DNA from 2 places in the Arsenicicoccus sp. UBA2120 genome. Region 2 is predicted to be linked to the other one. Evidence: predicted binding sites of a transcription regulator. Region 2 holds the regulator's gene; the other holds the start of a gene.
The links. Region 2 encodes LexA, which represses DNA repair genes until DNA is damaged. Its sites were predicted from a motif close to TCGAACANNTGTTCGA; they were not measured.
Positions count from the first base shown of each region.

Region 1 (4,200 bases), on a different contig from region 2:
ACGGCGACGGCGAGCGTCGACAGGCCCACGGGGCCGCCGCCGAAGCGGGTGCACAGCAGCTCCAGCACCCCGCGGTCCAGCCGGTCCAGCCCCCGCACGTCGACGTCGAAGAGGGCGAGTGCCTCGTGCGCGGCCTCCAGGTCCACCACGCCGCGGCCATGCACCTGCGACCAGTCGCGGACGCGGCGCAGCAGCCGGTTGGCGATGCGGGGTGTGCCGCGGGACCGTCCCGCGATCTCGGCGATGCCGTCGTCGAGCGCCTCGACGCCGAGGAGCCGGGCCGAGCGCACGAGGATCGCGGCGAGGTCGTCGGAGGAGTAGAAGTCGAGGTGACCGGTGAACCCGAACCGGTCGCGCAGCGGCGCCGGCAGCAGTCCGGCGCGCGTCGTGGCCCCGACGACGGTGAACGGCGGCAGCTCGAGCGGGATCGCGGTCGCGCCCGGCCCCTTGCCCACGATGACGTCGACCCGGAAGTCCTCCATCGCGAGATAGAGCATCTCCTCCGCCGGGCGGGCCATGCGGTGGATCTCGTCGAGGAAGAGCACCTCGCCCTCAGCCAGGCTGGACAGGATCGCCGCGAGGTCACCGGCGTGCTGGATGGCGGGTCCGCTGGTCACGCGGATCGGCCGCTCCAGCTCGGCCGCGACGATCATCGCCAGCGTCGTCTTGCCGAGCCCGGGCGGACCCGACAGCAGGATGTGGTCCGGCACCGCGTCCCGGCGTCGCGCGGCCTCGAGGACCAGGGACAGCTGGTCGCGCACGCGGGGCTGCCCGGGGAAGTCCACCAGCCGCTTCGGCCGCAGCGCCGCCTCGACCCGCTGCTCGTCGTCGACCCCACGGGCGTCGACGACCCGCGCCGTCGCGTCATAGCTGCCGTCGTCGGCCCGACCGGCGAACTCGTCGTCCGCCCCTCGCTCCCACACCTCGGGCACGGGTCAGCGCCCCAGCTCGCGCAGGGCGGCGCGCAGCATCGCAGAGGTCGAGGCCATGCTGCCCGCGTCGCCGGCTGACGCCACCCGCCCGACGGCGTCCTCGGCCTGCTTGACGCTCCAGCCGAGCCCGACTAGCGCCTCGACGACCTGCGGCTGGGTCCCGCCCGCGGCCGGCGCGGCACCCGCGCCCGGCGTGGCGCCCGGGAGGACGCCGACCTTGTCGCGGAGCTCGAGCACGATGCGCTCGGCGCCCTTCTTGCCGATGCCGGGCACCTTGGTCAGGGTCGCGATGTCACCCGATCCGATGGCCGCGCGCGTGACGTCGGGGGCGTGCACCGACAGCATCGCGAGCGCCAGCCGCGGCCCCACCCCGCTGACGGTCTGCACCTGCTCGAAGAGCGCCCGCTCGTCGTCGTCGCCGAAGCCGTACAACGTCAGCGAGTCCTCCCGCACCACGAGGGTCGTCGACAGGCGGGCCTGCTGCCCCACGCGCAGCCCGGCGGCCGTGGCGGGAGTCGTGTGCACCAGCATGCCGACGCCCCCGACCTCGACCACGACGTGGTCGAGGTGGGCGGTCAGCACCGTGCCGGAGACGGACGCGATCATGAGTTCTCCTGTGGTCCAGTCGTCTTCGTCGTATGCCGCAGCACCGCATCCCGGCTCACCGCAGACCCAGGCGTCGTCGGCATCGTCGCACTCCCGAAGGCCGCGAGGGTCGGTGCCGCCCCGAGGGTAGCCCTCACGACGACGTCCCGCGCCGCACCGCCTGGCGACGGGCCGCCGCCACCGCGGGGTGGGCCGAGCCGCCACCCTGCGCACGATGCTCCGCCACGGCCTGCTGCCAACGGTTGGGGGCGGCCTGCTGCCGGCGCCGCGCGGCATCGAGCGCCTCGGCCGTGCGGTTGTCGGTCACGGCGCCGGCGAGCCGTGACGCCGCCCCGCCCCGCCATACGTGGCAGATGGCGAGGGCCAGGGCGTCCGCGGCGTCCGCGGGGGTGGGCCGCTCGTCCAGGCCCAGGACCCGCATGACCATGCTCGTGACCTGGGCCTTGTCCGCCCGCCCGTTGCCCGTCACCGCGGCCTTGACCTCGGACGGCGTGTGCAGGGCCAGCGGCAGCCCGCGGCGGGCGGCCGCGAGCATCGGGATCGCGCTCGCCTGGGCCGTCCCCATGATCGTGGACACGTCCCCACGGGCGAACATGCGCTCCACCGCGATCGCGTCCGGGTCGTGGTGGTGCAGCCAGTCCTCCAGCTCGGTCTGGATGGTCAGCAGTCGTTGGTGCAGCGGCTCGCTGCTCGGGGTGCGGATCACGCCGACCGCCACCAGCCGCAGGGGACGGCCGGGGACTCCCTCCACCACGCCGACACCGCAGCGGGTGAGACCGGGGTCGACGCCGAGCACCCGCATGTCGTTTCCCTCTCGCCGGACGTGTCGCGCGACAGTGTCCACGTTGCGCACCGACAGTCTCCACCGTGCGCACCGTCAGGCTACGCGGGACACACCGACAGACCGAACACACGTTCGCCAGAGCGCCTCCGCGCGCTCCACGACCATCCCCCGTCTCGCCCACCACCCCCCGTGTCGCCCACCATCCCCCGTCTCGCGCTGCAGCCCCAGACCGACGCCGCACGGCGAGACCGCCACCACAACCCCTGACGGGAACGCTCCAGACGAACGCGAGCGGGGCCGGGCACGACCTCGTCGTCCCCAGCCCCGCTCGCTCGTGTCCTCGCGCCGTCGTCAGTCCTCTGAATCAAGCTCGGCTGCGACCTCGTCGCTCACGTCCCCGTTCGTCCAGACGTTCTGCACGTCGTCGCTGTCCTCGAGCGCGTCGACGACCTTGAGCATCTTGCGGGCGCCGTCGGCGTCCAGCTCGACCTTGAGGTTGGGCACGAAGCTCGCTTCGGCCGATTCGTAGTCCAGGCCCGCCTGCTGGATCGCGGTGCGCACGGCCACGAAGTCGCCTGCCTCCGAGATGATCTCGAAGGTCTCGTCGTCGTCGTTGACCTCCTCCGCGCCGGCGTCGAGGACGATCTCCAGGAGGTCGTCCTCGGTCAGCTCGCGGTCCTTCTGCTGCTTGGTGAGCGTCACGACGCCCTTGCGCGAGAAGTTGTAGGCGACCGAGCCCGGGTCGGCGAGGTTGCCGCCGTTGCGGGTCAGCGCCACGCGCACCTCGGTGGCGGCGCGGTTGCGGTTGTCGGTGAGGCACTCGATCAGCACGGCGACACCGTTGGGGGCGTAGCCCTCGTACATGATCGTCTGCCAGTCCGCGCCGCCGGAGTCAGCACCGGAGCCGCGCTTCAGCGCACGGTCGATGTTGTCGTTGGGGACGGAGTTCTTCTTGGCCTTCTGGACCGCGTCGTACAGCGTGGGGTTGCCGGCCGGGTCGGCGCCGCCCTGCCTGCAGGCGACCTCGATGTTCTTGATCAGCTTGGCGAACAGCTTGCCGCGCTTGGCGTCGATCGCCGCCTTCTTGTGCTTGGTGGTGGCCCATTTGGAGTGGCCGCTCATACGTAAGCTCCTCGTGATGTCCGGCGTGGCAACTGGCCCAGTCTACGCGCCACGCACGAGGTCCACGAAGTACTCGTGCACCCGCAGGTCCCCGGTGACCTCGGGGTGGAAGCTCGTGACCAGCAGGGAGCCCTGCCGCGCCATCACGACCTTGCCCGCCGCCGCCCCCTCGGCGGACTCCGGCACCCTGGCCAGCACCTCGACGTCCGCGCCGACGTCCTCCACCCACGGGGCCCGGATGAACACCGCGCGCAGCGGCTCGGCCACCCCGTCGCGGATCGCCGGCACCGACAGGTCGGCCTCGAACGAGTCCACCTGGCGACCGAACGCGTTGCGCCGCACCGTGATGTCCATCCCGCCCAGGGTCTGCTGGTCGGCCGTCGCGTCGGTCACGCGGTCGGCGAGCATGATCATGCCCGCGCAGGACCCGTAGGCCGGCATACCGGCGGTGATCCGGTCCCGCAGCGGACCCTGCAGCCCGAACGCTCGCACCAGCTTGTCCATCACCGTGGACTCACCACCGGGTATGACGATCCCGTCCAGCTCGTCGAGCTCGTGCGGCCGGCGGACGGTGATGGCCTGGACGCGCAGGCACTCCAGCGCGTGGACGTGCTCGCGCACGTCGCCCTGGACGGCGAGGACTCCGATGCGGGTGGGGGCTGTCACCCGCCTCACGATAGTGCTCGGGCCGTATGCCGCTGAACCGCCCGCTCGCGCTACCGGTCCGCACCGACCGACGGGCCGCGCGGGTGGGTG
Region 1 is NZ_DCYC01000069.1:7,766-11,965, forward strand. Features, by position in the region: gene ruvB (Holliday junction branch migration DNA helicase RuvB) at 1-932, opposite strand, end outside; gene ruvA (Holliday junction branch migration protein RuvA) at 936-1,538, opposite strand; gene ruvC (crossover junction endodeoxyribonuclease RuvC) at 1,672-2,340, opposite strand; gene B2P18_RS10015 (YebC/PmpR family DNA-binding transcriptional regulator) at 2,674-3,444, opposite strand; gene pdxT (pyridoxal 5'-phosphate synthase glutaminase subunit PdxT) at 3,487-4,110, opposite strand; gene B2P18_RS10025 (DUF5937 family protein) at 4,161-4,200, opposite strand, start outside.
Region 1: ruvC (crossover junction endodeoxyribonuclease RuvC) is a predicted target of LexA. The motif match lies at 2,443-2,458, and genes of this name have one in related genera.

Region 2 (2,950 bases):
GCCGGACGGCGATGGGCGCCGAGGGTCTTGCAGCGAGCACGTGCGACGTGCCCGGATGCCCTCTGGCGCAACATCGGTCGGGGCCGTTCGTGAGCGTCAACGTCCCAGCGGACGGATTTGCTCCCGGCGGAAAGGAAGGGAGATCGGCCCGATCAGGACGCCGGCACGACCAGGGTCTGGCCGGTCATGATCTGGTCGTTCTGCAGGTGGTTGGCCTTGACGAGGCGCAGGACGGCGTCGTCCGTGCGGACGCCGGGCATCTCACGGGCCGCGATCTCGGACAGGCTCTGGCCGCCCTCGACGGTCACGACGTGCGCGGCCGTGCCGGCGGGCGCCGCGGTGGCCAGCGACGACCAGGCGGAGAACGCCGCGACGGCGACGAGCACCGCCACGGTGAGGGTCATCGCGAGCCGCCCGCGCCGCGTGAAGCGCAGGCGACGGGGTGCACGGGCCGGGACGGCATCGCCGGTCGGCACCAGGTGCAGTCGGGGACGGCCGGGCACACGTGCCGGGGCGATGGTGTCGTCCCACGCAACAGCTGCACTCATTGGGTCCTCCTTCTCGACGAGCCGGGGTGGCTCGCTCATCCGTTCGATAGAACGCTTGTACGAAAGTACAGCATCCCCGGGGCTGATGTGAAGACTCGCGTCGAACGAGTGTTTGAAACACGCCTTCGACCCCGGTAGCCTTGGTGGCCACGGGAGATACTCAACCAGGCACCACTGACACACCCCCCGCCCCGAGTGTCTCCACCGCACATCACTGCAGGTCAGGGGCCCTGCCGGCATCGAGGGAGCGAGCACGATGGCCAAGGTCACCAACCTGCCGGAGCGCGACGGCGGGCAGCGCCTCACCGTCCGCCAGCGCAAGATCCTGGAGTTCATCCGCGACACGGTCGAGCGCCGGGGCTACCCGCCGAGCATCCGCGAGATCGGCGACGCCGTGGGTCTCGCCAGCGTCAGCAGCGTCTCGCACCAGCTGCAGACCCTCGAGCGCAAGGGCATGCTGCGCCGCGACCCCAACCGCCCCCGAGCCATCGAGGTCGTCTCCCCGGACTGGGCTCCCGAGGCGTTCCACACCGACGCCGACGACAGCACCGACGTGACGGGCACGCGCGACCAGCGGCCCCAGGCGTCATACGTGCCCGTCCTCGGTCGGATCGCCGCCGGTGTCCCGATCACGGCGGAGGAGGTCGTCGAGGACGTCTTCCCGCTCCCCCGCCAGGTCGTGGGCGAGGGCCAGCTGTTCCTGCTCAAGGTGGTCGGGGACTCCATGGTCGATGCCGCCATCTGCGACGGCGACTGGGTCGTCGTGCGCCAGCAGCCCGACGCCGACAACGGCGACATCGTCGCCGCGATGATCGACGGCGAGGCCACGGTCAAGACCTTCAAGCGCAAGCTCGGTCACCCGTGGCTGCTCCCGCACAACCCCGCCTTCGAGCCGATCGACGGCAAGCAGGCGACGATCCTCGGCAAGGTCACGGCGGTGCTGCGCTCCGTCTGAGCGCGCAACCGTCGGACCTCGCCGAGGGTGTCGAGGGTCAGACCACCGGCGTCAGCGACGCGGGCCGTAGGGGTCGCGGTCGGCCCGGTCGTTGACGAACGCGCCCGGTCGATAGCTCACGAAGGCTGCGCCGGCCAGGTTCGCCGCCTCGGCGACCCGCTGCAGCGACCGAGGCCTCACGGCGCCGGTCCATCGACCGGTGTCGAGGCGTTCCTGCATCGCCTGCACCGCGGCGACGTTCTCGGCAGGCGTGAACGTGCAGTGCCCCGTGCGCTGCACGTAGGCCTGGCGCAAGAGCGCGCCGGAGCCGGCTCGCTTCACCTTCGTCGCGTACTCGCTCGTGTACTCCACCGGCGCGGCCGGGTCCGCCACCGTGTGCATCGTCAGCACCGGCACGCGCAGCCGGCCGGTCGGGGCGGACGTGCGCTTCAGCCAGGTCACCGCCGCGGGATCGGCCGTCACGTCGGCGTCGCTGGTGATCTGCCGCAGGTCCTGCTTGAGGTCGAGGCCCGCCGAGCGATAGAGCCGAGCCACGTTGCCCGCCTGGTCGCTGCGGCGCAGGAGCCGGGCGTAGTCGACCCCCTTGTTCCACCCGCTGTCCCCGCCCGAGACCTCCTGGATGTCGACGCGCCGCGTCATCATCATCGTCAGCGACCCGATCAGGTAGGTGTACTGCGCCTGCTCGACGGCCACGGCGTCGCGCGCCTTGGGCGGGGTGGCACCTGTCGCCCACGTCGGCATGTTCATCAGGGATGCGGCGAGCGCGATCCGGGCGCGTCCCTGCGGGGTGGCCTGGGCCGCCTTGACGGCGTCGACCAGCCGCTGGGCGTTGGCCGCCGCCTCCTCCACGGACGCGAACTTCGTGAGCCGCACGTCCTCGCCGGGCAGCAGCAGGGAGGCGACGGCCTGCTGCCCGTCGAGCTGGTAGTTGTTGAGGTTGAGCCCGCCGCCGAGCAGTCCGCAGGTGCTGATTGCCGCGTCGATGTCAGCGTCGCGTCGCTCCGCCAGCAGGCTGCTCACCAGCCCTCCCATGGACCGGCCGAAGGCGATCGTGCGACGCGGCTCGCCGATGCGCGCCTTGAACTCGGCGAGCACGCCGAGCTGGTCGTCGACGGCGCTGCCGAGCGCCCATCCGGTCCGGGCGTATGACGACTGCGCCACGGCATACCCGCGTGCCTGCAGGGCCGCCGAGGTGGGGGCGAACCCGGCGTCCACGGTGGGGTTGACCGCGCCGGTGCGGAACCCGTGGCTGAACAGGATGACGTCGCCGTTCCAGCCGGCCGGGACCGCGATGTCCCAGGTGGAACCGTCGGGCAGGGTGCCCTGCTCGTGACGCGGCTCGGTGACGCGCGGCTCGGTGGCGCGCGGCTCGGTGGCGCGCGGCTCGGTGGCGCGCGGCTCGGCGCTGCGGGGCTCGGTGCTGCGGGGCGACCCGGCGGCGACCGCG
Region 2 is NZ_DCYC01000073.1:110,629-113,578, forward strand. Features, by position in the region: gene B2P18_RS11815 (LysM peptidoglycan-binding domain-containing protein) at 153-548, opposite strand; gene lexA (transcriptional repressor LexA) at 805-1,503, shown strand; gene B2P18_RS11825 (alpha/beta hydrolase family protein) at 1,555-2,950, opposite strand, start outside.